One region of the Streptomyces sp. SYP-A7185 genome, then DNA from elsewhere that is predicted to be linked to it. Evidence: riboswitches for the same ligand, from Rfam matches in the RefSeq annotation. Region 1 holds a riboswitch; each other region holds the start of a gene.
The links. A riboswitch is a leader RNA that binds a small molecule or an ion and turns the genes downstream of it on or off. The one in region 1 is predicted to bind thiamine pyrophosphate.
Positions count from the first base shown of each region.

Region 1 (7,649 bases):
CACCACAAAGGTGGGGCTGCACATACCCAGAGGGCTGGCTTTCGAGGAGTGGGAACGCGCCGGACGCCAGCTCTCCGGGTTACTCAACTCGTCGTCCTGGTGGCTGGGCGACTGGCTCGTCTACGGCAAGGACCACTATGCCGACCGCTATGAGCTCGGCATCCGGGCGGCCGGCCTCCAATATCAGACGCTGCGCAACTATGCCTGGGTCTCTCGGCGGTTCGAGGTGCAACGGCGCCGGCAGGCGCTCAGCTTCCAGCACCATGCCGAGCTGGCTTCGCTGCACGTGGACGAGCAGGAGGTCTGGCTCGATCGTGCGGAGCGCTCGAAGTGGAGCACCAAGCAACTGCGCCATGCCATCCGTGCCCAGCGCGTGGACGCCACGCAGGAGGCGGATGCCGTGGCGGCCACCCGTCGGCTCGCCGTGCCCGACAACCGGCTTCAGTGGTGGCACAAGGCGGCGGCCCTGACCGGCGCCGAGTTGGAGGAGTGGGTGATGGCCACGCTCGATGCCGCCGCCGAGCAGGTGCTGAAGGAGACGGACCTGCCACCTCGCGTCGAGTGAGCGGATCGCGGGCGCCGATCGGCACGCTCCTCGCGTCGCGGGCGGAAGTGGAGTGTCCGTCCGCGACGGTGAACGGCGTGGGGTCCGCACGCGCCGAGCGGTGCGGACCCCGGGGTGTGGAGCGCGGCTGCTAGGGCAGACGGGTCATGAGCTCCGCGGTCTGCGCATGCCGGGTGCAGCCGCGCCCGGCGAACGACTGCACCACCCGCTCGCGGACGTCGGGATCCTGTTCCTGACTCAGTTTGAACATTCCCTCGGCCTTGGTCACCCGGACCCGGAAAGCACCGACACCCGGCACTATCTTGCGGAAATAATCGAGGGACTCGGCCATGTCCCAGCTTTCGCCGAGTTCCTTCTCGAAGGCGCGCACGGTCGCCTGTACGACACCCAGGGTCTCTTCTGTCGACGCGATCTTCTCCACCACGCCGTGCACGTGCACCGAGGTGAAATTCCACGTCGGGGCGGCCGGTGTGATGTCGTAGACGGTGGGTGAAACATAGGCGTGCGGACCGGTGAACGTCAGCAGGATGACCGTTCCCGTGTCCAGCGCCTTCCAGTGCGGATTGGCCCGGTTCATGTGCCCCAGCAGAGGCATGCCGGCCAGGTCCGAAATGGGCTCTCCCTCCCACTGCGGGTCGGTGATGACCGGAAGATGGGTGGCGAACGGTCCGTCGGCGGGAGTTCCATTGCTGGCCGCCAGTGCCAGCGGGTTCTCGCGCATCAGGTCGAGAATCCACGAGACGTCAGGTTCTCGGTAGTGACGGGGAACGAACATGCGGCATCTACCTTTCGTCGTACGGCGTGCACAGCGGCTCGGGGGCATCGAGACGCAAGGCTCGGAAACCGATGTGGCGAATCAGCGGTGAATCATCGGCGAAACGTGAAATCGCCGTACTGTCCCGTTGGCAGGACAACCGCTCCTTCATCGTGACGCGCCGTCGCATCTCGTGCAACGAAGGGCAGAAGCGAGGCCTGGGGGAGTTTCGCCGGGCCGGAAAGGGCAATGCCGAGCATATTGATGCAAGGCGAGTTTCCGTGCGACTCCAAAAGAATTAGTGGGGCGTGGGCAGGCGGTCAACCCGTGCGACGAGAAGACCTGTGCGCCCCCAAATGCCGGAGACGCCCGGCAGACTCTTCAAGCCAGCCCGCGGCGACAGGTGTCGCGCCGAGCGACCCGCAGACCCAGCGATCATGTGACGTTTCAGCCCGACGCCCGGGGACACAGTTTCGGCCACGGGCCGCACCGAACGAACTGCACCCCCGCGTCGAACGGTTACGGCCCGCTCCAAACGGGCACAGCACCGCCGGGCCCGCTCCGAACGGGCACGACACCGCCCGATCGGGTCGCACGAGCGGTGGCGTGATCACCGCGGGGCCGCAGCCCCTCCAGGAGGCGAGAGCGCACACGCGCCGGTGGCGCCAGGTGCCACTACCCGGGCTGTCGCCCAGGAGCAGCGGACGCGTGGCGGCGGCTGTGGCCCACGGCCAGGGTGGTGAGGGCGGCTACCGCGAAAGACAGCAGGGAGGCGCTCATCCACGGCTGGACGGTGAGGCCCACGGCGTCTTGCAGCCAGGCCCAGAAGTCGGACCAGCCGGCGATGTTCGTCGGTGCGATCAGTTGGTAGGTGGCGAAGCCCAGTGCCCAGGGCAGCAGCATGACCCAGCGGGTGGGGGCCTGTTCGGAGACGTCCCAGGCGCGGTGGCCGCCGAGCACGAAGAAGTCCACGACCAGGACGGCGAACATCGGGATGAAGACCGCGCCGATCAGATAGAGGAAGCTGGCGTAGCTGTCCATGTTCACCAGAAGAGCCAGGGCGGTGGCCAGGCTGCCGCTGATCAGGCACAGGATGCGGCGGTCGACGCGCGGCAGCAGGTTCTGGGCGGAGACGGCGGTGGAGTAGACGTTGGCGAAGGACTGGTCGACCTCGCGCAGGACCAGGACACCGAAGCAGATCACGCCGACGCTGGTGGCGGTGAACGGGTCGAAGACCTTGTACGGGTCGGTGGTGTCGAACGCGATCATGGCGAGGGCGGCCACGCCCAGGACCGAGCCCGCGACGCCCGCGAGGGTCTGGCCGATGACCAGGCCGCCGAAGGCCGCCTTCTCGCTGCGGGAGTGGCGCGAGTAGTCGGCGACCAACGGCAGCCAGGAGATCGACACGGCGATCACGCTGTCGGCGGCGAACCAGAAGTCCTTCCAGGAGCCGCCCTCCATCGGGATGCCGCGGCCGGCCAGGTCCCAGCCCAGGTAACAGATGGCCAGGACGACGGCGATGGTGACATACCGGCGGATGATGCGCAGCGCGCCCAGCGGACGCAGAGTGAGCGCCGTGGTCACCGCGCCCGCGAGCAGTACGTACAGCCAGCCGGGTCCCGGCTCGCCGAAGGCCTGACGGGCCAGGATTTTCAGGCCGGTGGAGATGACCACCAGCTCGAAGACGGCCCAGCCGACCATCTGCAGCACGTTGAGGACGGTGGGCAGGTAGGAGGCCTTCGCGCCGAACAGGCCGCGCAGCAGCACCATCGAGGGCGCGCCGGTGCGGGCGCCGGTGATGGCGGCCAGGCCCAGGGCGAGGGTACCGATCAGGGTGCCGACGACGGACGCGGTGACGGCCGCGGCGAACGACAGCGTCGGACTGCCGGTGCCCAGCGGGTCCAGGACGACCAGCATGCCGCTGAAGCCCAGCAGGCTGACGCCCAGGTTGGCCCAGAAGGTGCCTTGGTCCAGGCCGCTGAGGACCTTGGGCGTGGGCTGGTCGAGGGTGAGCGGCGCCTCGTTGGCCGGGGCCGGTCTCGGCGTGGCGGGTTCGGTGGTGGTCGTCACTTCGCGGGCTCCGAAACCTGGACGGGAGCAGTGCCGAGGGGCCAGGACTCCATGCGCCAGGCGGCGTCCCAGAACATCCACTCCCAGGTGGACGCGGTGGTGAAGGCCGTACGCATCCGGGCGCGGGTGGCCGGGTCGGCCTGCTCCGCCAGCCGGTTGACGATCTGTCGGGCGTGTTCGGTGGCGGCTTCGAACTCCTCGTCGGCGTACGTGCCGATCCAGTCGCCGTAAGGGTGGGCGGCGAGGTCGCCGGCCAGTTCGAGGAGGGCCCGGCCCACCTCGGCGTAGATCCAGAAGCAGGGCAGGACCGCTGCGGTCAGCTCCGGGTAGCCCTGGGTGTGGGCCACGGAGAGCAGGTAGGAGGTGTATCCGGTGCCGGTGGGGGACGGTGTCCAGGCGTCGACGTCGACGACGTTGCTCTCGTGCAGGGAGCTTTCGACGACCACGGCGTCGTGGGCGGACTTCGCGAAGAACGCGATGTCCTGCGGCCGGTCCGCCTTGGCGGCGGCGCTGGCCAGCGCGCGGGCGTAGCCGCGCAGGTAGTGGGCGTCCTGGGCCAGGTAGTAGACGAACTTCTCCCGGTCCAGGGTGCCGTCGCCGAGGGCGATGACGAACGGCAGTTTGTCGATGCCCGCGCGGATCTCGGCCGTGGCCGTCCACAGCTCGTCGCAGAACGTGGTGGTCATGGGGCTCAGCTCCAGTACTGGTGGAAGTGGTGGACAGGTCCGTGGCCGCTGCCGATGTGCAGGGTGTCGGCGGCGCGCAGGGCTCCGGTCAGGTACGCCTTGGCGGCGCGGACGGCGGTGGGCCAGTCCTCGTGCTGCGGGCGCAGGGCGGCGATCGCGGCGGACAGGGTGCAGCCGGTGCCATGGGTGTTGCGCGTGTCGACACGGGGTGCGGACAGCTCGGTGATGTCCGCGGCACCGGCGCCCGTGGGGTGCGTGGCGTCGACGAGGATGTCCACGGATCGGGCGTCGTGGGTGTGGTGGCCGCCCTTGAGCAGGACGCGCCGGGCGCCGGTTTCGAGGAGTTCTTGGGCTTGCTCGACGGCTTCCGCGCGGTTCTTTGCCGCGGCGGTGCCGAGCAGGTCGCCGGCCTCGGGGAGGTTGGGGGTGATGAGGTCGGCCAGCGGCAGGAGACGCTCGCGCAGCACCGCCACCGCATCGGCTTCCAGGAGGCGGTGGCCGCTGGTCGAGACCATGACGGGGTCGAGGACGACGTACCGGGGGCGGTGGCGCTCCAGGGCCCCTGCGACGGCGTCGGCGATGGCGGCGTCGGCCAGCATCCCGATCTTGACGGCGTCCACCGGGACGTCGGCGAACAGCGTGTCGAGCTGCTCGGTGACGAATGCCGGGGGGATGGCGTGGATGCCGGTGACACCCAGGGTGTTCTGTGCGGTCAGGGCGGTCAGAACGGCTGTTCCGTAGGCGCCGTTGGCGGAGAACGCCTTCAAGTCGGCTTGTATCCCGGCGCCGCCGGAGGGGTCGCTGGCGGCGATGGTGAGGGCGATGGGCGGGCTGGTCACGCGGAGATCTCCTGTCGCAGGGTGCGGACGAGGGAATGGGCTGCGGCCCGGGGGTCGGGCCGGCCGCAGATGGCACTGACGACAGCGATGCCGGCCGCGCCACGCCCCATGACCGCGGCGGCCCGGGACGGACCGATCCCGCCGATGGCCACGCAGGGCAGCGGGCTCTCCCGGACGATCCGGGCCATGCCGTCCAGGCCGAGCGGGGCATCCGCGTCCGGCTTGGTGGACTGCGCGAACACCGGACCGACACCGAGGTGATCGACGCTGTCCGGCACGTGCGCCAGCTGCCCGGGACGGCTGATGGACAGGCCGATGTACGCACGGGGGCCGAGTCGGCGACGGGCGGTATCGGGAGAGAGGTCCCGCTGCCCGAGGTGGACGCCGTCCGCGTCCAGCCGGGCCGCCACGTCCAGCCGATCGTTGACGATCAAGGGGACGCCGGTGCCCGCCAGTTCGGCCTGGATCGCCCGGCCGAGCGAGAACAGCGTGCGGTCGTCCGCGTCCGGGTCGCGCAACTGGACGGCGGTCACGCCGCCCTTGACGGCCGCTGCCACGGTAGGGGCGACGCCACGGTCGCCGCAGAGCCTGGTGTCGGTCACCAGATACAGGGACAGGTCGAGAGGAGGTCGCATGAATTGCTCCTTGGGGTCTCCCGGCCGGGCGAAGGCGTGGGAAACGCATCGGGAGGTACGGGGGAAGGCAGGCCCCGGCGTGCCGTGCGGGGACCCGTGAGTCGTACACCGGGGTGAGAGGAGGCGGGGGAGAGGGCAGCCAGGCCCGGTGCCGGGGGGCGCCCCAGGGGGGGCGGGCACTGTGCGGCGGGTGGCGTCGAGGCCACCGCTCACGCGGATCCCCGCCGTACGCGTCCGCTCAGCGCAGGTCGAGGGCCTCGGCGAGCCGCTCAGGGCTCAGCTCGTACAGCGCGTCGATCAGGGCGACCGCGAACGTGCCCGGCCCCGCGGAGCGGGTGGCGGCGTCCTCCGCGGCCACGGTGAGCAGGCCGGTCGCGGCCGTGGCGGCCAGCAGTGCGTCGTCGGTGACGGCGGTGCAGGCGGCCACCAGAGCGCCGAGCGAGCAGCCCGTACCGGTCACCACAGCCAGCAGCGGGCTCCCGTTGGCCAGACGCACCACGCGCGTCCCGTCGGTGAGAACGTCCTCGGGGCCGCTCACCGCGACCGCGCAGCCATAGCGCCGGGCCAGCGCGTCCGCCGCGGCCAGCGCCGCCTCGGGGACGTCCGTGCTGTCCACGCCGCGCCCGCCCGCGCCGCCGTCCAGTGCCAGGATCTCCGAAGCGTTGCCCCGAATGACCGCCGGCGGCGTGCTCTCCAGCAGTTCGCGGGCCAGCGCGGTGCGCCAGGGCAGCGGGCCGACCGCCACCGGGTCGAGCACCCACGGCCGCCCGGCGCCGGCCGCTTCGGTGACCGCGACACGCATCGCCGCCGCCGTCACGGAGGTCACCGTGCCCAGGTTGACCAGGACACCCCCGGCCACCCGGGCCAGCGCTCCGGCCTCCTCCGCGCTGTGCACCATCGCGGGGGCAGCCCCCGCCGCGAGCAGCACGTTCGCGGTGAACTGCGACACCACGACGTTGGTCAGGCAGTGCACCAGGGGTGCGGAGGCCCGCAGGGACGCGCTCACGTCCGCCACGGCAGCACGGGAGACGGCAGTGTCGTGCCGGGCAGGTATGGAGGCAGTATCCATCGTCAACACCCTTCCTACGCCGGCATTACCCGGTCCAGGTTCATGCGGTCGGCGGAAAGGGGATCAAGTCCCGTCCGCCCTCTCAGCCCGGCTGCTCCCGAGCTCCCGCGGTGGTCGCTACGCAATGTACCTCCTTGAGGAACAGGAGGTCGCACACGGGTACCTCACGCAACGGCCTGGCTCCTATGCCCACCGGAGCCGGGTGCGACGCACGAAGCCGGGCGGCCCTGACAGGAATCAGGGCCGCCCGGCCGTCGTGCGTGGAGAAGCGTCGTGCGCGCAGAAGGAAAGGTCAGCAGCTCAGGTTGGAGCCCGGCGTGGTGCCGAGGATCTGGGTGAACTGCTTGTAGCGGTCGACCCGGCTCTGGACCTGGGCGGGGTTGCCGCCGTTGCACTCCAGGGTGCCGTTGATGGCGCGGATGGTCTCACCGAAACCGCGGCTGTTGACCATGGCGTTGTGCGGCGTCATGGTGCCCGGACCCGACTGGGTGTTCCAGTACCAAAGACCGGTCTTCCAGGCGACCGCCGGGTCGCGCTCCACCAGGTAGGGGTTGCGCAGGAGGTCGATGCCGAGCGCGTCGCCGGCCGCCTTGTAGTTGAAGTTCCAGCTGAGCTGGATCGGACCGCGGCCGTAGTACGCGGCCTGGCCCGCCGGGCAGCCGTAGGGCTGGGAGGCGTCGCAGTAGTGCGGGTAGTTGGCCTGGTTCTGCTCGACGATGTGGACCAGACCGCCGGTCTCGTGGTGGACGTTGGCGAGGAACGCCGCTGCCTCCTGGCGCTTGATGGTGTCGCCGCCGGTGTTGGCGAAGGCCGGGTACGCCTTGAGCGCGTCGGTCAGGCCCTTGTACGTGTAGAACGAGTTCCGGCTCGGGAACATCTGGTTGAACTGCGCCTCGGTGACCACGAATCCCGAGGGGTCGGGGTTGCCGGGGTCGGTGCCACCGCCGCAGGCGCCCGCGTCCGCCCAGACGTCGCTGCGGCCCGGCGTCTCGTTCTGGGTCCACCACTTGGCGTTCCAGTTGCGCCCGTTG
Region 1 is NZ_CP122310.1:426,845-434,493, reverse strand. It holds gene QBL25_RS02040 (LmbU family transcriptional regulator) at 1-565, shown strand, start outside; gene QBL25_RS02035 (FMN-binding negative transcriptional regulator) at 696-1,340, opposite strand; gene QBL25_RS02030 (purine-cytosine permease family protein) at 1,995-3,389, opposite strand; gene tenA (thiaminase II) at 3,386-4,075, opposite strand; gene thiD (bifunctional hydroxymethylpyrimidine kinase/phosphomethylpyrimidine kinase) at 4,081-4,914, opposite strand; gene thiE (thiamine phosphate synthase) at 4,911-5,549, opposite strand; gene thiM (hydroxyethylthiazole kinase) at 5,788-6,564, opposite strand; TPP riboswitch at 6,612-6,737, opposite strand; gene QBL25_RS02005 (glycoside hydrolase family 19 protein) at 6,911-7,649, opposite strand, start outside.

Region 2 (7,649 bases), 6.2 Mb from region 1:
GAGTTCCTGATCGACGGCGGCACGTGGTGGCAGGGGCTGCTCATCGGCCTCGCGGTCGCCGCGAGCGCGACGCTCGGGGACCTGGGCGAGTCGATGATCAAGCGTGACCTCGGCATCAAGGACATGGGCACGCTGCTGCCGGGCCACGGCGGCATCATGGACCGCCTCGACTCGCTGCTGCCGACCGCCCCGGTGGTCTGGCTGCTGCTCGTCATCTTCGTGGGGTCCGGCTGATCCGCGGGTAGGAGTGCGAAGGGCCCGCCGTCCACGGACGGCGGGCCCTTTCGCGTGACGGCTTCGCGTGACGGCTTCGTGGGGGCGGGCGGGTGTGCGGCTCGGTCAGGCCGGGGAGGGCAGGGAGCCCGCCAGCGGGGGCAGGTCGTCGTAGAACCGCAGGTCGCCGGAGTCGTCCAGGTAGGGCAGGAACTCGTTCTGCGGGAGGACCCGGCCCGTCGCGCCGAAGATCTCCGTGCCGCGCTGGCGCACCGCGGGGTCGGCGCCCGCCTTCGCCACCCAGGTGGCCGGATCGGGGCCGAGAAGCTGCCGCAGCTCCTCCGACTCGGCGAGCAGCGCCGCGAGCAGCTCGGACTGGTCCCCGCCGCCGGGCCTCGGCCGACCGTCGGAGCCCGCGAGGACGCCGTGCGCGCTGAAGTAGATGTAGGCGCCGCCGAGCCGTTCCCCGGAGGGCATGACCATGTCGAACTCGTCGCCGGGCAGTATGGCCCGCCGGTAGTCGGGGAACTCGGTGTCGTCGACGGCCTTCAGCTGCGTGGCGTCGAGCCAGGTGACCACCAGCGTGGCCCGCGCCGACCGGTCGATGTACGGGGTGCCCGCGACGTAACCGGCGGGGCTGATGTGGCCGGAGCAGCCGATGCCCACGCCCTGGATCTGGACCGGCACCATCGGGACGGTCGCCGGGATGCCGAGCCGGGTGAGTTTGTGGCTGACCTGGCCTGGAGAGGCGTTGGAGCCCACCGCGATCACGGGGTGCCGCAGGCCCGCGCCCACCTGGCCGAGCTCCCGCAGCTTCTCGTCGAGGCGCGGGCCGCGGGACACGGGCCAGCCGCCGAGCCGCTGCCGGCGCACGTCCAGCGGCCACAGCTCGTCGCCGGAGAGCAGGGCCGGTTCGGTGGCCGGGCGGCCCGGATAGGTCAGGGGGAGCTTGGCGGGAACGTCGTCCAGGCCCAGCGCTTTGAGGCTTCGGTCCTTCACGGCCAACACCCTTCAGGATCGGATCGTGCGGCGGGCACAGCCTTCCACATCGGGTGTACCCACGGAGGGACGGCATGGCTACCGGGCGCCCGCAGGATGACTCCGTGGACTGCCGGGAAAAGATCTCCTCCGTTACGCTAACCCCCTCTCGGGGGGCAGGAGTTGAGACCTTTGACACGGCGCTTGCGGCGCCCGTCCACACATCCGCGGCATCGGATATCGGTTCGATGGTGGATCGCCGGGCGGACGGTCCATGCCCTGATGTTCATGGCGCTGGGCGCGCTGACCGGCCTCGCCGTCGCCATCGCGGTGGTCTGGACGCTCACCGAGGAGTCGGCGCGGGGGCTCGGGCAGCGGTTCGGTGACGTGGCGGGGCTGCTCGACGTCGCCCTGTCGGCGCTGCGGGCCTGTGTCGGCACCGACAGCCTCGACCCCGAACCGGACAACCTCGCGCACGCGCTGCTCGCCACGCTGGCCTCGGTGACCGGGGCGCTGGTGCCGGCGGTGCTCCTGGGAATCGTCCTGGTGAAGTTGTTCGCGCTGCGTCCGTTCGTCTGGCGGCGGCGGGCCAGCATCTCGCCGGGCCGCACCGCCGACTTCCCGGTGGCGGAGGGGCAGGACCCCGAGGACGCGGTGATCGCGGTGCGCTTCTACAACCATTTCGACAACCTCTCGGTGGTCGATCTGCGGGCCCGCGCGCACCTGCGCTACCTGGAGCGATCCCCGTACGGCGACAGTCGGGTCGTCTACAAGAAGTGGCTCCAGGTCCTGGACGAGAAGGGCGAGCGGGCGGACGAGAGGGCGTGGCTCGCGGTGGAGCGCGGGGCGCCCTTCACGGTCTGGATACCCGTCGACGCCCCGCTCGCCGCGCTGCCCCTCGGGCACATCCAGGGCAAGGACCTGCTGGACGCCGAGGGCGTGAAGCTGCTGGTCCGGCTGACCGCGCGGACGGTGGGCCTGGGGACGGAGGTCGCCGACGAGCACTGGTTCGACGTGTCCGCCACCTCCGACGACTTCGAGCTGGGCCGCTTCGTCCCCCTGCGCGCGGACCCGGACACCGACGTATGGACGTGGGAGGGCTGGGCCCACTTCGACGACCTCTTGCCCGACGACGACGGGGACGGGGACGGAGATGGGGACGGGGACGGGGACAACGACCCGGACGACCAGACCCGCCGGTGAGGGACGGCGACGCAGGGTGACCGGTGCCGCCGGGCGGTGATCTGGCCGGACCCTCAGCGTCTGCGACACTGGATTCACCATGCCTGTACCCGGAGAACTCACCTTTGTCGCGCCCCGCGGGGCCAAGAAGCCGCCGCGGCATCTTGCCGACCTCACGCCCGCCGAGCGCAAGGAAGCCGTTGCCGCCGTCGGCGAGAAGCCGTTTCGTGCCAAGCAGCTCTCGCAGCACTACTTCGCGCGGTACGCGCACGACCCGGAGCAGTGGACCGACATTCCCGCCGGTGCGCGCACGAAGCTCCAGGAGGCGCTGCTTCCCGAGCTGATGTCAGTGGTGCGGCACATCAGCTGTGACGACGACACCACGCGCAAGACGCTGTGGCGTCTGTTCGACGGGACGCTCGTCGAGTCCGTGCTCATGCGCTACCCGGACCGCGTGACGATGTGCATCTCGTCGCAGGCCGGCTGCGGGATGAACTGTCCGTTCTGTGCGACCGGACAGGCCGGTCTCGACCGGAACCTCTCGACCGCCGAGATCGTGCACCAGATCGTCGACGGGATGCGCGCCCTGCGGGACGGGGAGATTCCCGGCGGGCCCGCGCGGCTCTCGAACATCGTCTTCATGGGGATGGGCGAGCCGCTCGCCAACTACAACCGCGTGACCGGTGCCATCCGCCGTCTGACGGATCCCGAGCCCGACGGCGTCGGCCTCTCGCAGCGTGGGATCACCGTCTCGACCGTCGGCCTGGTGCCCGCCATCCACCGGTTCGCCGACGAGGGCTTCAAGTGCCGCCTCGCCATCTCGCTGCACGCGCCGGACGACGAGCTGCGCGACACCCTCGTCCCCGTCAACACGCGGTGGAACGTACGGGAGGTCCTCGACGCCGGATGGGAGTACGCCGCCAAGTCGGGGCGCCGCCTCTCCATCGAGTACGCCCTGATCCGGGACATCAACGACCACGCCTGGCGCGGTGACCGGCTCGGGCGGCTGCTCAAGAACAAGCCCGTGCACGTGAACCTCATCCCGCTGAACCCGACCCCGGGCTCGAAGTGGACGGCGTCGCGTCCCGAGGACGAGAAGGCCTTCGTGGACGCCATCGCCGCTCATGGGGTGCCCGTCACGGTTCGTGACACCCGTGGCCAGGAGATCGACGGGGCGTGCGGTCAGCTCGCCGCGTCGGAGCGTTAGTCTGGCCGGAACACAACTTCATGTCCGGGACTGAACTTCAGGCCGGAACACAACTTCATATCCGGAACCATCTTCATATTCCGACAGGGGAGCGCCACAGCGCTGAGAGTGCGGCACCAAGGACAGGTTGGCCGCAGACCCTCTGAACCTTGCCCGGGTCATTCCGGGTAGGAAGTTCGGACATCACTCAAGCTGTTGCGCCCTGCCCGCGAACCACTCCGGTCCGCGGGCAGGGCCGCGTCTCTTCCTGGTCACTCCAGGAGGAATGAACTCAGTTGAACTCGGTGAGCACCACCAAGAAGATCACCGTCACCGCGGCCGCGGTGGCCCTCGGGCTCGTCGCGCTCTCCGCGTGCGGCGGCTCGTCGGACGGCGGCGACAAGGCCGACTCCAAGAGCGTCACGCTCGTCAGCCATGACTCCTTCGCGGTTTCCAAGGACGTCCTGAAGGCGTTCGAGAAGAGCTCCGGCTACAAGGTCGACGTCCTCAAGGACGGCGACGCCGGAGCCGCCGTGAACAAGGCCATCCTGACCAAGGACAACCCGCAGGGCGACGTCTTCTTCGGCGTCGACAACACCCTGCTCTCGCGCGCCCTCGACAACGGCCTCTTCCAGTCGTACGAGGCCAAGGGCTCGGACCGGATCGCCTCCCCGTTCCGCGTCGACCAGGGCAAGCACCGCGTCACGCCCGTCGACAGCGGCGACATCTGCGTGAACTACGACAAGAAGTACTTCGCCGACAAGAAGCTGGCGCCGCCGAAGTCCTTCGCGGATCTGGCCGAGCCCGCCTACAAGGACCTCCTGGTCACCGAGAACGCCGCGACCTCGTCGCCCGGCCTCGGCTTCCTGCTCGGCACCGCCGCTCAATACGGCGACGGCGGCTGGCAGGGCTACTGGAAGAAGCTCAAGGCCAACGGCGTCAAGGTCGTCGACGGCTGGGAGCAGGCCTACAACGAGGAGTTCTCCGGCTCCGCGGGCGGCAAGAAGGCCAAGGGCGACCGGCCGCTCGTCGTCTCGTACGCCTCCTCGCCGCCCGTCGAGGTGCTCTACGCCAAGCCGCAGCCCAAGGAGGCACCGACCGGCGTCGCGACCGGCACCTGCTTCCGGCAGGTCGAGTACGCGGGCCTGCTCGCCAACGCCAAGAACGAGAAGGGCGGCAAGGCGCTGCTGGACTTCCTGATCGGCGCCGAGTTCCAGAAGGACATGCCCCTGAACATGTTCGTGAACCCGGTGCGCGAGAAGACCGAGCTGCCCGAGCTCTTCGTCAAGCACGGCGTGACGGTCGAGAACCCGGAGACCATGTCCCCGAAGAAGATCGCCGACAACCGTGAGCAGTGGGTCAAGTCGTGGACCTCACTCGTACTGAAGTAAGCAAGCCGTCCAAGGGCAAGCTGCCCAAGGGCGAGTCCCCCGAGGGTGAGTCGCCCAAGGGCGAGTCCCGCAAGGGCCGGTCCCGCCGGGGGCTGCTCTCGCGCGGGAGCGCGACGCGGCTCGGCCTCATGGCCGTGCCCGTCGCGTTCTTCGCGGTCTTCTTCGCCTATCCGGTCGCCGCGATCGTCGCGCGCGGCCTGAAGGTGGACGGCGCGTGGCGGTTCGGGCGGATCGCGGACGTCGTCGGACAGTCCGACGTCCGGCACGTGCTGTGGTTCACCACCTGGCAGGCGCTCGCGTCGACCGCGCTCACGCTCCTGATCGCGCTCCCCGGCGCGTACGTCTTCGCGCGCTTCGACTTCAGGGGCAAGCAGGTTCTGCGGGCGGTCGTGACCGTGCCGTTCGTGCTGCCGACCGTCGTCGTCGGGACCGCGTTCCTCGCGCTGCTCGGCCGCGGCGGCCTGCTCGACGAGATGTGGGGCGTACGGCTCGACACGACCGTGTGGGCGATCCTGCTCGCGCACGTCTTCTTCAACTACGCCGTCGTCGTCCGCACGGTCGGCGGGCTCTGGTCGCAGCTCGACCCGCGCCAGGAGGAAGCCGCGCGCATGCTCGGCGCCTCGCGTTGGACCGCCTGGCGCACCGTGACGCTGCCCGCGCTCGGACCCGCGGTGGCCGCCGCGTCCCTCATGGTCTTCCTCTTCACCTTCACCTCCTTCGGCGTCGTGCAGATCCTCGGCGGACCCGCGTACTCGACGCTCGAAGTCGAGATCTACCGGCAGACCGCCCAGCTCCTCGACCTGTCGACGGCCGCCGTCCTGACCCTCGTGCAGTTCGCGGCGGTCGGCGTGATCCTGGCCGTGCACGCGTGGACCGTGCGCAGGCGGGAGACCGCGCTGCGGCTCGTCGACGCCTCCGCCGTGGCGCGCCGGCCGCGCGGGGCGGGGCAGTGGGCGCTGCTCGGCGGGGTCATGCTGACGGTCGCCGTGCTGATCCTGCTGCCGCTCGGGGTGCTGATCGAGCGGTCGCTGAGCGGCCCCGAGGGCTACGGCCTCACCTACTACCGGGAGCTGACGTCGGCGGAGGGCGGAGCCTTCCTCGTCCCGCCGATCGAGGCCGTCTGGAACTCCCTGCGGTACGCGCTCGCCGCCACCGCCATCGCCCTGGTGATCGGCGGCCTCGCCGCGGCAGCGCTCACCCGGAAGGCCGGCCGCCTGGTGCGCGGCTTCGACGCGCTCCTGATGCTGCCGCTCGGGGTGTCCGCCGTGACGGTCGGCTTCGGGTTCCTGATCACGCTGGACAAGCCGCCGTTCGACCTGCGGTCCACCTGGATCCTGGTGCCGCTCGCGCAGGCGCTGGTGGGCGTGCCCTTCGTCGTACGCACCATGCTTCCCGTCCTGCGCGCGGTGGACGGACGCCTGCGCGAGGCGGCCGCGGTGCTCGGGGCGTCGCCGCTGCGGGCGTGGCGGGAGGTCGACCTGCCGATGGTGCGGCGGGCGCTGCTGATCGCCGCCGGGTTCGCCTTCGCAGTGTCCCTGGGGGAGTTCGGGGCGACCGTCTTCATCGCGCGGCCGGACAACCCGACGCTGCCGGTGGCCGTGGCGCGGCTCCTGGGCCGCGCCGGTGACCTCAACTACGGGCAGGCGATGGCCCTTTCGACGATCTTGATGGTGGTGTGCGCGGTGTCGCTCCTGCTGCTCGAACGGCTCCGTACCGACCGCACGACTGGGGAGTTCTGATGGGTGCTGGTGTGGCTGCGGGTGCGGGTGCGGGTGCGGGTGCGGGTGGTGTGTGGTGCTGGTGTGGATGCCGCTGTGGCTGCTGGTGGCGGTGCGGGAGCCGGTGCGGGGCTGCTGACGCTGGCGGACGCGACCGTGCGGTTCGGGGCGCGGGCCGTGCTCGACCGCGTCGGGCTCACGGTCGCCGAGCACGAGATCGTCTGCGTGCTCGGGCCCAGCGGCAGCGGCAAGTCGACGCTGCTGCGCGCGGTCGCCGGGCTCCAGGAACTCGACGCCGGGCAGGTCCTGCTCGACGGCCGCGACCAGCGGGGCGTGCCCGCGCACAAGCGGGGCGTCGGCCTGATGTTCCAGGACCACCAGCTGTTCCCGCAGCGTGACGTGGCGGGCAATGTCGCCTTCGGGCTGCGGATGCACGGGGCGTCCCGGGGCGAACAGGCCGACCGGGTGGCCGAGTTGCTGGAACTCGTGGGCCTGCCGGGCGCGCAGCGGCGGGCCGTCGCCTCGCTCTCGGGCGGAGAGCAGCAGCGGGTCGCTCTCGCGCGGGCGCTCGCGCCGAGGCCGCGCCTGCTGATGCTGGACGAGCCGCTTGGGCAGCTCGACCGCTCGCTGCGGGAGCGCCTCGTCGTCGAACTCCGTGAGCTGTTCGACGAGTTGGGTACGACGGTGCTCGCGGTCACGCACGACCAGGGCGAGGCGTTCGCGCTCGCGGACCGGGTCGTGGTGATGCGGGACGGGCGGATCGCCCAGTCCGGTACGCCTCTTGAGGTCTGGCGGCATCCGGCGGGCGAGTTCGTGGCGCGGTTCCTCGGCTTCGACAACGTCGTCGACGCGACGGTCGCCGGGGAGGTGGCGGACACGGTGTGGGGCAAGGTGCCGGTGCCGGAGGACGCCGTGGACGGGCCGTGCCGGCTGCTGGTGCGGCCGGCCGGGGTACGGCTCGTGCCCGCCGACGAGGGGCTG
Region 2 is NZ_CP122310.1:6,622,642-6,630,290, forward strand. It holds gene QBL25_RS29245 (phosphatidate cytidylyltransferase) at 1-234, shown strand, start outside; gene QBL25_RS29250 (hypothetical protein) at 340-1,212, opposite strand; gene QBL25_RS29255 (hypothetical protein) at 1,474-2,394, shown strand; gene rlmN (23S rRNA (adenine(2503)-C(2))-methyltransferase RlmN) at 2,474-3,580, shown strand; TPP riboswitch at 3,656-3,772, shown strand; gene QBL25_RS29265 (thiamine ABC transporter substrate binding subunit) at 3,865-4,950, shown strand; gene QBL25_RS29270 (ABC transporter permease) at 5,079-6,689, shown strand; gene QBL25_RS29275 (ABC transporter ATP-binding protein) at 6,801-7,649, shown strand, end outside.
Region 2: another riboswitch for thiamine pyrophosphate. It lies ahead of QBL25_RS29265 (thiamine ABC transporter substrate binding subunit); the one in region 1 lies ahead of thiM (hydroxyethylthiazole kinase).

Region 3 (7,649 bases), 2.6 Mb from region 1:
CGACTCGGTCTTCGCCAGGACCGGCGGGACCTTCGTGAACTGGCCGGAGTTGATGTACCAGACACCGGCGCCGAGGCCCAGCGCGAGCAGGACGGCGGCGACGACCGTCATCGTGCGGCGGCGCGGGTCGAGGCGCCTGCGGCCGGGTGCCGCCGGGGGAGCGGGCGGCGGCGTCGCCAGGATGCTCGTGCGGTTGAGCCGGTCCTGCTCGCCCTCGGCGGGGGCTTCCGCGGGGAGCGGCGGCTGCACGGGGCGGCCCGTGCGCGGGATCACGTTCGTACGGTCGTTGGAGTTGTCGGGGGTGTCCGGGCCGTCCTGAGCGGCGCTCGCGGTCGCCGGGAGCGCCTGCGGCGGGATCGCGTCCAGCTGCTCCAGGGAGAGCGCGGCCCGCGCTTCCCTGGCCTGCGCGAGGAGCGCCACGGCGTCGTACGGGCGGACGTCCGGGGTGCGGGCGGTGGCGGACGCGACCAGCTCGTCCAGCTCGACGGGGAGCCCCGGGACGGCCGCCGACGGGGGCGGTACGTCCTCGTGGAGGTGCTGGTAGAGCACCTGGGCGGGCGACTCGCCGGTGTGCGGCTTGGCGCCGGTCAGCATCTCGTAGAGCACGACCCCGCACGCGTACACGTCCACCCGGGTGTCGGCCGTGCCGTGTTCTATCTGCTCGGGAGCGAGATAGGAGACGGTGCCGAGGATCGTGCCGGTCGTGTTCGTGACGGTGTCCACCGCGCGCACGAGGCCGAAGTCGGCGACCTTCACCCGTCCGTCGTCCCCTATGAGGACGTTCTCCGGCTTCATGTCGCGGTGCACGAACCCGGCGCGGTGCGCGGCGCCGAGCGCGGCGAGGACCGGCTCCAGGATGTCGAGGGCCGCGCGCGGCTGGAGGGCGCCGCGGTCGCGCAGCACGTCCCGCAGGGTGCAGCCGGCGACGTACTCCATGGCGAGGTACACGTACGCCCCGTCGGCGCCCTGGTCGAACACCCCCACGACGTTCGGGTGCGAGAGGCGGGCGATCGACTTCGCCTCGCGGATGAAGCGCTCGACGAACGAGACGTCGGTGGCCAGTGTCGGGTGCATCACCTTGAGCGCGAGCACGCGGTCGAGGCGGGTGTCCACGGCCCGGTAGACCGTGGCCATCCCGCCGACCGCGATCCGCCCGTCCACGCGATAGCGGCCGTCGAGCACTTGCCCGACGAGCGGGTCCTGGAGGGTCGTGTCCACGCAGGGAGTCTACGAGCCACCGCCGACACCGTTGCCCGCCCGGGCGTGCCCGGAGCCCGACTGCAGCCGAGCTGTGACAGGCGGGAGACGCCCTGAAAGCACGCGGCAAGCAGACGGAAAGCACGTGTAGAGCACGCGGAAAGCGCTCAGAAAGCGGGCCGCTCCGGATCCAGCCTGGCCATGCCCTCCACCGGCGAGGACGCCTCGGCGAAGTGTCGCCGCGGGATGCGCCCGGCCCGGTACGCGAGCCGCCCCGCCTCCACCCCGTGCCGCATGCCCTCGGCCATCAGGACCGGCTCCTGGGCGCGGGTGACGGCGGAGGCGAGCATCACACCCGCACACCCCAGTTCCATCGCGAGCGCCGCGTCGGACGCCGTTCCCGCCCCCGCGTCCAGGATCACCGGCACACCCGCCCGCTCGACGATCAGCTGGAAGTTGTGCGGGTTGCGGATGCCGAGCCCGGAGCCGATGGGCGAGCCGAGCGGCATGATCGCCGCGCAGCCCACGTCCTCCAGCTTCCGGGCGAGGACCGGGTCGTCGTTCGTGTACGGCAGGACCGTGAAGCCGTCGTCGACGAGTGTCTCCGCGGCGTCGATCAGCTCGATCGGGTCGGGAAGCAGCGTGCGCTCGTCCGCGATGACCTCCAGCTTGACCAGGTCGGTGCCGAGCGCCTCCCGCGCGAGGCGGGCGGTCAGGACGGCCTCGCCCGCGGTGAAGCAGCCCGCCGTGTTCGGCAGGACCCGGATGCCGAGCCGGTCGAGGACGGAGAGCACCGAGCCCTGTACCCCGGGGTCCAGGCGGCGCATCGCGACCGTCGTCAGCTCCGTACCGGAGGCCACGAGGGAGCGTTCGAGGACGTCCAGGCTCGGCGCACCGCCCGTTCCCATGATCAGGCGCGAGGAGAGCGTGAGCCCGCCGAGGACGAAGGGATCGTCTGCCATGCCGGTTCAGCCTCCTTGGACGGCGGTGAGGACCTCGACGCGGTCCCCGTCGGTGAGCGGCGTCGTGGACCACCGCGCGCGCGGGACGACGGTTTCGTTGAGCGCGGCGGCGACCCCGGAGGGGGCCGCGGTCAGCGTGGCGACCAGGGCTTCGAGCGTGGTGCCCGCCGCCACGTCGCGGGCCTCTCCGTTGACGGTGACGGCGGTGACGGCAGGGGCGGGAGTGCCGGGGGTGGCAGGAGTGCCGGGAGTGGTCATACGGGCTGCTCCATGAAGCGCGGCGTACGGGGGGTGCGGGCGAAACGCAGCGGTGTGAAGGGCCGCGCCTCGTCGGGGAGTTCGCCGGTGGTCAGGGCGTGTGCCATGACGTCGCCGGTGACGGGCGTCAGGAGGACGCCGTTGCGGTAGTGGCCGGTGGCCAGCTGGAGGCCGGGCAGCGCGGTCGGGCCGAGCAGCGGCGCGTTGTCGGGGGAGCCGGGGCGCAGGCCCGCGCGGGTCTCCGTCAGCGGCAGCTCCGTGATGCCCGGCACGAGCTCGTGGGCGTCCCGGAGCAGCTCGTACACGCCGCCCGCGGTGACCGTCGTGTCCCAGCCGAGCTCCTCGCTGGTCGCGCCGACGACGAGCTCTCCGTTCTCGCGCGGCACCAGATAGACGTGGCTGCCGCGCACGACGGCGCGCACGGTGCGGCTCAGGAACGGCGCGTACCGCTCCGGCACCGTGAGCCGGAGCACCTGCCCCTTCACCGGGCGCACGGGCGGCAGCACGCCCTCGGGGACACCGCCGAGGCGCCCGCTGAGGCTGCCCGCGGCCAGCACGGTCTGCCCGGCCTCCAGGGCCGTGCCGTCGGCGAGGACGACTCCGGTGGCCCGGTCCCCCGCGACCGACAGGCGCTCCGCCCACGTGCGGTGGAAGGCCACGCCCGCCCGTTCGCAGGCCACCAGGAGGGCGGCGGCGAGCCTGCGCGGGTCGATCTGGTGGTCGCCGTCGACCCGCAGCCCGCCCCGGACGCCCGGCGCGAGCATCGGTTCGAGGCGGCGGCACTCGCGCCCGCTCAGCCACTCCGACGCGAGGCCCGACCGCTGCTGGAGCGCGTGCAGCTCCCGCAGGTGCGCGCGGTCGTCGGCGTCCAGCGCGACGGCGAGCGTGCCGCACGCGCGGTAGCCGAGGTCGCGTCCGCTCGCCTCCGCGAGCTCGGCCGCGAAGTCGGGGTAGCGCCGCGCGGAGGCCAGGTTCAGGCCGAGCAGCGTCTGCTCCCCGTGGTGCAGCTCGGTGACGGCGGCCAGCATGCCCGCGGCGACCTGCGCCGCGCCGCCGCCCGGTTCGGGGTCCACGACCGCGGCCGTCAGGCCGCGTAGCGCCGCCCGCCAGGCCGTGACCAGGCCGATGATGCCGCCCCCGACGACGAGGACGTCAGGCGTCCCGTGGGGTGGTGTACGTGGCTGCATGGGTGTCCAGCCCCTCCCTTCGCCGGCATGACCCGGATCAGGTTCGTACGGTCGGAGGCCGTCCAGCCTCCCTCTCAGCCCGGTGCGTCCGGGCTCCCGCGAGTGCTCTGCACGGCAACCTTAGCCCTTGGCGCCCCGGGGCAGATAGGGCGGCCGTGCGGTCATGGGCAGTGACGGTGTGTCAGAGATCTCCCCGTCGTGCCCTCAGGGCGACGTCGTGCGCCGCCCTAGAGTGACCGGGTGAACGAGCAGAGGCGGGAAGAGCGGCACGTCGTCATCGTCGGCGCGGGAATGGCCGGTGTGCAGACCGCCGTGGCCCTGCGCGAGCAGGGGTTCCCCGGTGCGGTCACCCTGATCGGCGCCGAGCCCCACCAGCCGTACGACAGGCCGCCGTTGTCCAAGGCCGTGCTGCTCGGCAAGGCGGAGGGATCCGCCTTCGACATCGACTTCGAGGCGCTCGGCATCCGCCTGAGCCTGGGCCACGAGGTCACGGGCGTCCGCCCCGCCGACCACGAACTGGACACCGCTTCGGGCCCGGTCTCCTACGACGCCCTGGTCCTCGCCACCGGCGCCGAGCCGATCCTGCTGCCCGGCGTCGCCGGTGTGCCCGGCGTCCACCTGCTGCGCACCCTCGACGACGCCGAGCGGCTGCGCCCCGTGCTCGCCGAACAGCACCGCATCGTGGTCGTCGGCGCGGGCTGGATCGGCGCCGAGTTCGCGACCGCCGCACGTGAGGCGGGCTGCTCGGTCACCGTCGTCGAGGCCGCCGGGCGGCCGCTCGCCGGGGCGCTGCCCGCCGAGGTCGCCGCCCCCATGGCGTCCTGGTACGCCGACTCCGGAGCCGAACTGCGCACCCACGCGCGCGTGGAGCGCGTCGAACCCGGCAGCGTCCTCCTGGACGACGGCACCCGGCTGCCCGCGGACGCGGTCGTCGTCGGCATCGGCGCCCGCCCCGCCACGGCCTGGCTCGCGGACTCCGGCATCGCCCTCGGCGCCCACCGCGAGGTCCTCGCCGACGACCACCTGCGGACCTCGGAGCCCGACGTGTACGCGGTCGGCGACTGCTCCTCCTTCCCCTCGGGGCGGTACGGCGAGCGCCTCCTGGTCCACCACTGGGACAACGCCCTCCAGGGCCCGCGCACGGTGGCGGCGAACATCATCGGCGAGACCCCTTCGGCGTACGACCCCGTCCCGTACTTCTGGTCCGAGCAGTTCGGCCGCTTCGTCCAGTACGCCGGGCACCACGCCTCCGCCGACGAGCTGGTGTGGCGCGGTGACCCCTCGGGCGCGGCCTGGAGCGTGTGCTGGCTGCGCGAGGGCGCCCTGGTGGCCCTCCTCGCGGTGGGCCGCCCCAGGGACCTGGCGCAGGGCCGCAAGCTGATCGAGGCCGGCGCCCGCCTCCTGCCCGAGCTGGCCGAGGACCCCTCGGTACCGCTGAAGAAGGCCGTGCTGCCCTAGCCGCGGCGGGGCGGGGAGAGCCGGCGGGACCCGCTGCCCGGCCGCTGTCGGTGCCCGGAGCTACGCTTGTCCCCGTGACCGAGATTGACGCAAAGACTGATGCTCTCGTCCCCGAGTGGCTCCACCTCCCCGACATCGCAGAAATGCTCGACGTCGAGGTGACGCGTGTGCGCCAGCTGGTCAAGGAAGGCCAGCTGATCGCCGTGCGCCGTGGTGAGAACCGCGCGCTCGCGGTGCCGGCCGCCTTCATCGACGGCGACAAGATCGTCAAGGGCCTCACCGGCACCCTGACGCTCCTGCGGGACGACGGCTTCTCCGACGAAGAGATGCTGGAGTGGCTCTTCACTCCCGACCCGACCCTGCCCGGGACCCCCGCGCAGGCGCTGAGCGAGAATCGTGGCACGGAGGTGAAGCGCCGCGCCCAGGCGCTCGCCGTCTGACCGAACGCGCCTGACCGAAACGGAAAACCGTTGCGTACGGACCGCGGGTCCCCCGAGGACCCGCGGCCCGTGGGCGACCCACGACCCGGGGGGACCTCTTCATGGCCGCCAAGCCTGCCCGCGAGCAGCTCGCCGACGCCCGCCTCTACCTGTGCGTGGACGCCCGCAGGCGCCAGGGAGACCTCCCCGAGTTCCTCGACGCCGTCCTCGCGGGCGGCGTCGACATCGTGCAGCTGCGCGACAAGGGCATGGAGGCGGCCGAGGAGCTCGACCACCTCCAGGTCTTCGCCGAAGCGGCCCGCCGGCACGGCAAGCTCCTCGCGGTGAACGACCGCGCGGACGTCGCGCACGCCATCGGCGCCGACGTGCTGCACCTGGGCCAGGGCGACCTGCCGGTGCCCGCGGCCCGCGCCGTCCTCGGCCAGGACGTCCTGGTGGGCCGCTCCACGCACGCCGACTCCGAGGCCGCCGCCGCGGCCGCCCAGGACGGCGTGGACTACTTCTGCACCGGCCCCTGCTGGCCGACCCCCACCAAGCCGGGCCGTCACGCCCCGGGCCTCGACCTCGTCCGGTACACGGCCTCGCTCGGCACGGACCGCCCGTGGTTCGCCATCGGCGGCATCGACGCGGGCAACCTCGACGAGGTGCTCGAAGCGGGCGCCCGCCGCGTCGTCGTCGTCCGGGCGATCACGGAGGCGGACGATCCGGGTGCCGCGGCGGCCGACTTCGCGAAGCGCCTGCGTACGGCCTGATCGGCGATCTTCGGCCAACCTTCGCGGAGACTGTCCGCAGGGTGGACGGGGATTGGCCGGTAGCGGTGCCCCGTAGCTAACCTGCCCGTATGGCCCTAGGCACTGCTTCCACCAGATCTGATCGCGCACGCACCGTGCGCGACATGCTCGCGACCGGCAAGACGACGTACTCGTTCGAGTTCTCCGCGCCGAAGACCGCGAAGGGCGAGCGGAACCTGTGGAACGCCCTGCGCAGGGTCGAGGCGGTGGCCCCCAGCTTCGTCTCCGTCACGTACGGAGCGGGCGGGTCGACGCGTGCGGGCACGGTCAAGGAAACGCAGCAGATCGTCGCCGACTCCACGCTCACGCCGGTCGCCCACCTCACCGCGGTCGACCACTCCGTGGCCGAGCTGCGCAACATCATCGGGCAGTACGCGGACGCGGGCATCAGGAACATGCTCGCGGTCCGCGGAGACCCGCCCGGCGACCCCCTCGCCGACTGGGTCAAGCACCCCGAGGGCCTCACGTACGCCGCCGAACTGGTCCGGCTCATCAAGGAGTCGGGCGACTTCTGCGTGGGCGTCGCCGCCTTCCCCGCGATGCACCCGCGCTCGGAGGACTGGGACAACGACGTCCGGCACTTCGTCGACAAGTGCCGCGCCGGCGCCGACTACGCGATCACACAGATGTTCTTCTATCCGGAGGAGTATCTGCGCCTTCGTGACCGGGTCGAGGCCGCGGGCTGTTCGACTCCGATCATCCCGGAGATCATGCCGGTGACGAACGTGCGGATGCTGGAGCGGCTGCCCCAGCTCAGCAACGCTTCCTTCCCTCCGGCGCTCAAAGAGCGCATCCTCACAGCCAAAGACGATCCGGCGGCTGTACGCTCCATTGGCATCGAGTTCGCGACGGAGTTCTGCGCGCGGCTGCTGGACGAGGGTGTGCCGGGGCTGCACTTCATCACGCTGAACAACTCCACGGCGACGCTGGAAATTTACGAGAATCTGGGCCTGCATCACCCGCAGGCCTGACCGGCCGTACCCCTGGGGGCGGCGGCCGCGGGGAGAGGGGCGTACATGGGCTGGACGGTCCTCTACATCGCGTTCGGATGCGTCGCGCTGTGGCTGCTGGGCGAGGTGCTGCTCCAGTACAAGGCGCGGCTGCGCTGGCGGCTGCTCGCCTTCGGCGGCTTCCTCGGCGTGGTCATCGGCGTGCTGCTGCCGTCGGTGCTCGTCATCGGCGCCGGCGCGATCGCCTTCGCCACGGGGCAGACGTACGTGACGCTGTCCTTCCGGCGCGGCTTCTCGACCGGCTGGGCGCTCGGCGGCCAGCCCGGCCTGAGCAAGCGCCGCAAGTCGCCGCGGGGCGCGGGGGCCGCCCAGGACCCGACGCTCCAGGTCTCCGACCTGGAGTACG
Region 3 is NZ_CP122310.1:3,019,199-3,026,847, reverse strand. It holds gene pknB (Stk1 family PASTA domain-containing Ser/Thr kinase) at 1-1,218, opposite strand, end outside; gene QBL25_RS13310 (thiazole synthase) at 1,365-2,159, opposite strand; gene thiS (sulfur carrier protein ThiS) at 2,166-2,417, opposite strand; gene thiO (glycine oxidase ThiO) at 2,414-3,604, opposite strand; TPP riboswitch at 3,602-3,714, opposite strand; gene QBL25_RS13295 (NAD(P)/FAD-dependent oxidoreductase) at 3,896-5,062, shown strand; gene QBL25_RS13290 (Rv2175c family DNA-binding protein) at 5,137-5,502, shown strand; gene thiE (thiamine phosphate synthase) at 5,604-6,254, shown strand; gene metF (methylenetetrahydrofolate reductase [NAD(P)H]) at 6,344-7,264, shown strand; gene QBL25_RS13275 (hypothetical protein) at 7,310-7,649, shown strand, end outside.
Region 3: another riboswitch for thiamine pyrophosphate. It lies ahead of thiO (glycine oxidase ThiO); the one in region 1 lies ahead of thiM (hydroxyethylthiazole kinase).

Region 4 (7,649 bases), 4.5 Mb from region 1:
CGAGGCGGAGGACGGGCATCTCCTGATGCACTCCGACACGACCGCCTACCTCGACTACGGCGACTCGATCGAAGCCGTGAACGACACGGTCCGCGAGACCCTCACGCGCAACGACGCCGACGAGTGCTGGGACCTCTTCCGGAAGTTCACCAAGCGCTTCGCCTTCCGCGACGAGTCCGGCCCCTCGGCCGTACGCGAACTCCTCGACATGTACGGCGGCCACCGCATCGTGCATGGCCACAGCCCCATCCCGTATCTGCTCGGCGACGTCGGCTCCGAGGACGACTCGGACGGCGGCGGTCCCGTCATCGAGGGCCCGCACATCTACGCAGGCGGACTGGCCATCGCCATGGACGGCGGTGTGACCATGGCCGGAAAACTGCTGGTCTGCCAACTGCCCCTGGATAACTGAGCGTTCTACGGGCAGGCACTCCACTACAGGATCACGCTGGCCAGGGGGCCTATTTCTGGAAACCCCCTGTCACCGCGTGCCTTCACGGCTCTACCATCGGCTTATCCGTAGCAGGCTCCCCTCCGTTTCTGCCCGACGGCTCGCACCCATGCGAGCCCCAAGCCCTACGGAGCATCGGGGGATGCACATGAACAGCGCTCCACACCTGCTCAATGAGGACCGCCCCGAGTACGAGCGGATCCTCGATGAGGCGCTGCGCACCGCACCGAACCGTCCTGATCTCGCCGCAGTGGGCGAGCGGCTCAATCCCGAGCAGCTGCGCACCATGGCCCTGAACGCCACTGCGCTGATCACTGCCGCCGCCGCGACCGAGTACACGCACTATGTGAAGGTCCGCGAAGAACTGCGCGAAAGCGGATCTGCCGCACCATCGATCCGCGAGCGGAGTCCCGAGGGCCCGGCGGAAGCCGGCTCCGGAGGCCTCGGTCTCGCGACCACGATGGGGGAGGTCACCGCCCAGGCTTCAGGGGCGGGGGCCGTCGCCGTCGTCGCGGTCCTCGCACCGGTGCTCGCCGGGGCGGCCGCCGCGATCTTCCTGCTCGTCGGCTACATCCTGAAGATGCTCAACCCCGAGCCCGCCTTCGCGGACACCCTGCTCACCGCGGGGTGGCTGTTCGGCGCGCTCACCGCGGGCGGCATCCTGATCGCCGCGATCGGACTGCTCATGACCGCCCTGCGCAACGGCGCCACGTCGCTCCAGGCCGGTCCGTACGGAGAACGGAACGAGGAGGTGGTTCGCGCCAGGGAAGCCTGGAGCGAGGCACTCATGGAGCGCGGCATCCTGCCGTTCCTGCGGGAGGCGCTCGCGGATCCAGGGGCGGCGCACGCAGCGCGCACCCCGTCGTTGGACCCGGGCGGCCGCATGCCTCAACTCGGTTACAACAGGCCGGGCTTCAGCAGCCCGGAGGGCGGCCCGACGGCGGGGCCGCGCCCGAGCTACTCCAGCCCGGACTTCTCGAGCCCGGATTTCGGCGGGCCCGACCACAAGCCGGAGTAGCACGCGGCACACCGAGGCGGTACGGGTTCGCGACGCTGCTTCGGGCGGGCACGACGCCCGCCCGAAGCACGCCGCGACCCTCGCTCAGTCGGCGAGGGGCAGGTAGACGCGGTTTCCTGCTGCCGCGAACTCCTTGGACTTCTGCTCCATGCCCGCCTCGATCTCGTCCTGCGAGGCGCCGTGCTCACGCCGGATGTCGTGCGAGATCTTCATCGAACAGAACTTCGGCCCGCACATCGAGCAGAAGTGCGCCGTCTTGGCGGGCTCGGCGGGCAGCGTCTCGTCGTGGAACTCCCGCGCCGTGACCGGGTCGAGGGCCAGGTTGAACTGGTCCTCCCAGCGGAACTCGAAGCGCGCGTCCGAGAGCGCGTCGTCCCAGTCCTGCGCGCCCGGGTGCCCCTTGGCGAGGTCCGCCGCATGGGCCGCGATCTTGTACGTGATGACGCCGGTCTTCACGTCGTCGCGGTTGGGCAGGCCCAGGTGCTCCTTGGGCGTGACGTAGCAGAGCATCGCCGTGCCCCACCAGCCGATCATCGCGGCGCCGATGCCGGACGTGATGTGGTCGTACGCGGGCGCGATGTCCGTGGTCAGCGGGCCGAGCGTGTAGAACGGCGCCTCCTCGCAGATCTCCTGCTGAAGGTCGATGTTCTCCTTGATCTTGTGCATCGGGACATGGCCCGGGCCCTCGATCATGGTCTGTACGTGGTGCCGCTTGGCGATGGTGTTGAGCTCACCGAGGGTGCGCAGCTCGGCGAACTGCGCCTCGTCGTTGGCGTCCGCGATCGAACCGGGGCGCAGGCCGTCGCCCAGCGAGTACGTCACGTCGTACGACGCGAGGATCTCGCAGAGCTCCTCGAAGTTCTCGTAGAGGAAGCTCTCCTTGTGGTGCGCGAGGCACCAGGCCGCCATGATCGAGCCGCCGCGCGAGACGATGCCGGTCTTGCGGTTGGCGGTGAGCGGGACGTACGGAAGGCGCACGCCCGCGTGCACCGTCATGTAGTCCACGCCCTGCTCGGCCTGCTCGATGACCGTGTCCTTGTAGATCTCCCAGGTCAGCGCCTCGGCCTGGCCGTCGACCTTCTCCAGGGCCTGGTAGAGCGGCACGGTGCCGATGGGGACGGGGGAGTTGCGCAGGACCCACTCGCGGGTCGTGTGGATGTTGCGGCCGGTGGACAGGTCCATGACCGTGTCGGCGCCCCACTTGGTGGCCCAGGTCATCTTGTCCACCTCCTCCTCGATGGAGGAGGTCACCGCGGAGTTGCCGATGTTGGCGTTGACCTTCACCAGGAACTTCTTGCCGATGATCATCGGCTCGATCTCCGGGTGGTTGACGTTGGCGGGAATCACCGCGCGGCCGGCGGCGACCTCCGCGCGCACGACCTCGGGATCGAGGTTCTCGCGGATCCCGATGAACTCCATCTCGGGCGTGATCTCACCGCGGCGGGCGTACGCGAGCTGCGTGACCGCTTGGCCCGCGCGCCCCCTGCGCGGCTGGCGCGGGCGGCCGGGGAAGACCGCGTCGAGGTTCTTCAGGCCGCCGCGGGGCGAGGTGTGCTTGATGCCGTCGTCCTCGGGACGGGGCGGACGGCCCGCGTACTCCTCGGTGTCACCGCGGGCGATGATCCAGTTCTCGCGGAGCGGGGCGAGGCCCCTGCGGACGTCGGTGTCGACGGACTCGTCGGTGTACGGCCCCGAAGTGTCGTACAGGGTCACGGCCTTGCCGTTGGTGAGGTGCACCTGGCGGACCGGCACCCGCAGGTCGGGGCGCGAGCCCTCGACGTACGCCTTGTGCCAGCCGATGGACTTCCCGGCCTCCGCGCCGAGGGGGTTCCCGGTGTTCTCGACCGGGTTCTTGGCGTTTCCGACCGGGTTCCCGGTGTTCTCGCTGAGGTTCCCGGTGTTCTCGTCGCTGCTGGAGGCAGGCGTGCGTGTGTCCGATGTGGTCATGAGACCTACTCCCTACGCCGGCATTACCCGGTAACAGGTTCGGCGGTCGACGCAGCGAATTCCGTACGGCTCGTGCACGTTCGTGCCGCTTCGTACGGAGGTCAGCGCCCTCTCAGCCCGGTGCTCCGAGCTCCCGCGATTGCAAAGGTGCCTCCACGCTAGCGCCCCGCCGGGCGCGCTGAACAGAGGGCCCTCCCCGTTCTTGCGATGATCGGGCAGTGACCACCACACAGCCGCCGTCCCAGCCGCCCGTCCCGAACGTGCCTCCGGACTCCCACGGGCACTCCCACAGCCATGGTCCTGCCGCGCCGGTCTCCCAGCATCTGCGCAAGGTCATCGCCGCCGTGCTGATTCCTTTCGCCACGGCGGTGGTCGTCGGCCTCGCGGTGTTCTGGCCAGGTGGCGCTCCGTCCCACGAGCGCACCGGAGTCGGCTTCGACCGGCAGACGCAGTCGGCCGAGGTCGCGAAGGTCCAGGAGCTGCCCTGCAAGGACGTGAACGCCTCGCAGACCCCGCCCAACGGCGACACCTCCACGGCCGAGGGGCAGTCCGCCCAGTCCCGTGCCAAGGGCGTCTGCAAGAAGGCGACGATCGAGGTCACGAGCGGCAAGGACAAGGGCCGCACCTTCACCGAGATCGTCCAGCCCGACTCACCGCGGCAGTTGCGCCAAGGCCAGGAGGTCGTGGTCGCCTACGAGCCCACGGCCCCCGAGGCGTTGCAGTACTCGGTCACCGACGTGAACCGGAAGTTCCCCATGGCGCTGCTCGCCGGGATCTTCGCGCTCGCCGTGGTCGTGGTGGGCCGGATGCGCGGCGTCATGGCCCTGATCGCCCTGGCGTTGAGCTTCCTCGTCCTGACGTTCTTCATCCTGCCCGCGATCCTCCAGGGCTCGAACCCGCTGGTCGTGGCGGTGATCGGGGCCAGCGCCATCATGCTGATCGCGCTCTATCTCTGCCACGGCCTCACGGCCCGGACCTCGGTCGCGGTCCTCGGCACGCTCATCTCCCTGCTCCTCATCGGGCTGCTCGGCTCGCTCTTCATCGGCTGGGCCTCGCTGACCGGCAACACGGACGACAACACCGGCCTGATCCACGGCCTGTATCCGTCCATCGACATGAGCGGCCTGCTGCTCGCCGGCGTCATCATCGGCTCGCTCGGCGTGCTCGACGACGTGACGGTGACGCAGACGTCCGCGGTCTGGGAACTGCACCAGGCCAACCCGAAGATGGGCTGGCGCGGTCTGTACGGCGCGGCCATCCGCATCGGCCGCGACCACATCGCCTCGGTGGTGAACACCCTGGTCCTGGCGTACGCGGGTGCCGCGCTGCCCCTGCTGCTGCTCTTCTCGATCGCACAGAGCAGCGTGGGCACGGTGGCCAACAGCGAACTGGTGGCCGAGGAGATCGTGCGCACCCTGGTCGGCTCGATCGGCCTGGTCGCCTCCGTCCCGGTCACGACCGCGCTGGCGGCCCTGGTGGTCTCGGCCGACCGCTCGGCCCCCGCGGGCCGCACGGGCCACGCCCCGCACCCGTCAGGCGGCGCCACCCCCGCTCCGGCCCCCACGTCCACCCCCGCCCCCAAGCAGGGCCGCGGCGGAAAGGGCCGCCGCCGAAAGGCGTGACGTGCGGTCGGCAGCCAGGGGCCGGCCGGAGGGCGGAGGGGCGGCAGCAAGGGGCCAGAGGGCAGACGGGCGGCACCCAGGGGCCGGAGGGCGAACGGGCGGCAGCCAGGGGCGGGCGGCGCCTAGGGGGAAGGCGGGGTGCCGAGGGGGGCGGCGGGGTGCCCAGGGGCCGGACGGGCGGGCGCCCAGGGGCCGGACGGGCGGGCGCCTCGCGCTCAGCGCCCAGCGCTCAGCGCCCAGCGGCCGTGCCGTAAGGCTCAACCGGCGGATGCCATGAAATGCACCAATCTGCCGTAGGGCCGCGTCCTGGCCCGTGAGCGTCAGCCCGCGCTCTGCTCCTCGGCGAGGATCCGGTCCAGCGCCTCGTCCAGGTGCGCCTCGAAGTCGGCCAGCGCCCGCTCCTGCCCCAGCGGCACCAGCTTGTCCGTACGGTCCAGGAAGGCGAGGAGCGGCGGGATCCCCACCCGGAACAGGGCCTGGTCCGCTCCGACCTGAAGCCGGATCAGCGCCTCGTCGAGCAGCTCGGGATCGGTGGGAGCGATGTGCACGTCTCCGTCACCGACCGCCCCGCCCACCCCGTCGACCAGCAGCTCCCGCCCGAAGGCCCAGGTGACGGGGGCGTCTCCGGGGAGATGGAAGGTCAGCCGGACGGCGTAAGGATCACCGGTCTCATAACGCAGCTCCACCGGGATGCGAAACGACAGCTCCTCGGAAACGAGGAAGCTCATCATGACCTCTGCCTGGACCGACTCGCGCATCGTCCGCCTACCCCGTCGCTAAAGCTCGACTGGCCAGGAACCAACTCCCTGACACTCATGGCATCTTGCTTAACGTACACATCAGATCACAAGGAGTGAGTTTTCAGATGCTGATAGAGAAGGCGAGTGTCCCCAGTAGTCTCCCGATTTCCCCTTGCAACCGCTCGGCCGCAGGGAGTAGCCGGTCCGCCTGATAAGACGGAACGGAAATGGCCATGGTCGCCGCGGTGTTACCCGCTGTGATCGGAATCGCGGCGCAGACCGTGCCCAACGCGTACTCCTGTCGCTCCACGACCGGCCGCATCCGGCCCATGCCGTCCAGCCGGCGGAGGAAACTCCGGTTGTCCCGGACGGAGTACCGGGTGGTCGACTGCACCGGATAGCGGGAGAGGTGGTCCTTGCGCTGTTCGTCGTCGAGTTGGGAGAGGAGACATTGCCCGATCGCATGGGCGTGTCCCGTCTCGCGGAAGTCGGCCCACTCCTCCACCGCCGGATTACCCGGGGTGTCCGCCACGGCCACGACCTCGATCTCGCCCTCGCGGTACACGGCGAAGTACACGGGGACGCCGATGGCGTCCCGCCAGTGCTCCAGGGCCTCTCCGATCATGCCGCGACGATTCTGCTGCGCCCCGCTCGCGCTCAGCCGCTCGGCGGCCTCCCCGAGCACGAACACGCCCTTGTCCCGGCGGAGATAGCCCTCGTGCGTCAGCGTGCGCAGCAGGTGATAGGCCGTGGGGAGCGCGAGCCCGGCCTCCCGGGCCAGCTGTTTGGCCGGCGCCCCCTCCTGATGCGCGGAGGCGGCCTCCAGCAGGTGCATCGCCCGCTGCACCGAACCAATGAGAGTCGGCGCGGCGGCAGTTGAGGTCGTGGCGGTCGGCGATGCCCCCGACGAGGGGCCGTTGGACGAGATGTCGGCGTGTGTGGCGTCAACCGTGGCCAAGGTTCACTCCCGAAACACGTGGGGGTTCCGCCCGTGCCCGGGATACACGGGTGGGAGCGCAGTGCGCCCGCGCGCGGGGCACCCCGCGTCGGTTTTCGGACTCTAACCCTTGGCCGCCGGACTAAGGCCCCGCACCAGGAAACTTCCCCCGGCCGAGCGAACTGTTGCCGGACATCAACAATCGCTGGTCGCCGGTGTCACCAATCGCCGCGGGAAGAGGTGGAGCCGGATATGAACTTCCGTACGACGTAAATGAGTCCACCCACCAAGGCGACGAAGATCAGCGCCTTGAACAACAGGCCGACCACGAAGCCCACCACGCTCGCTATCAGACCGCCGAACACGACCAGGGCGATGACAGGGACCGCGATCCACTTCACCCACCACGGCAATCCCGAGAAGATCTCCTGCGCTGCCATCGTCCTTACCTCTCTCCGCATCCGTCCTGCTTCTTGCCTTCGATGCTAGGGCGGCGCAGGGCCCGACGGGGGCCTCGCATCCCTTGTCTGCCCCTGATCCGCCCCCTAGGGAACCCCGAGGTCGCAGCCCTGAGGAGTCCGCCCAGGGGCGTAGTGGCTCAGCCCTCCGGCGGCGAGAAGACGACGAGCACCCGAAGGTCCTCGCTGATGTGATGGAACTTGTGGGCCACCCCGGCGGGCACGTACACGACGCTGCCGCGCGCGACTTGGGTGGTCTCCATGCCGACCGTGATCGAAGCACGGCCGCTGACGATCATGTACACCTCGTCCTGCTGATGCGGCTGCTGGGGGTCGGACTCCCCGGCGTCGAGCGCGTACAGCCCGACCGACATGTTCCGCTCGCGCAGAAACTGCAGGTACGCGCCATCGTTCGCGGCGCGCTCCGTCTCCAGTTCATCCAGCCGGAATGCCTTCATCGTCCTCGTACGCCCCTT
Region 4 is NZ_CP122310.1:4,884,336-4,891,984, forward strand. It holds gene QBL25_RS21370 (metallophosphoesterase) at 1-412, shown strand, start outside; gene QBL25_RS21375 (hypothetical protein) at 594-1,469, shown strand; gene thiC (phosphomethylpyrimidine synthase ThiC) at 1,554-3,416, opposite strand; TPP riboswitch at 3,409-3,563, opposite strand; gene QBL25_RS21385 (YibE/F family protein) at 3,635-5,038, shown strand; gene QBL25_RS21390 (SsgA family sporulation/cell division regulator) at 5,359-5,796, opposite strand; gene QBL25_RS21395 (IclR family transcriptional regulator) at 5,900-6,613, opposite strand; gene QBL25_RS21400 (DUF5326 family protein) at 6,934-7,155, opposite strand; gene QBL25_RS21405 (cupin domain-containing protein) at 7,314-7,631, opposite strand.
Region 4: another riboswitch for thiamine pyrophosphate. It lies ahead of thiC (phosphomethylpyrimidine synthase ThiC); the one in region 1 lies ahead of thiM (hydroxyethylthiazole kinase).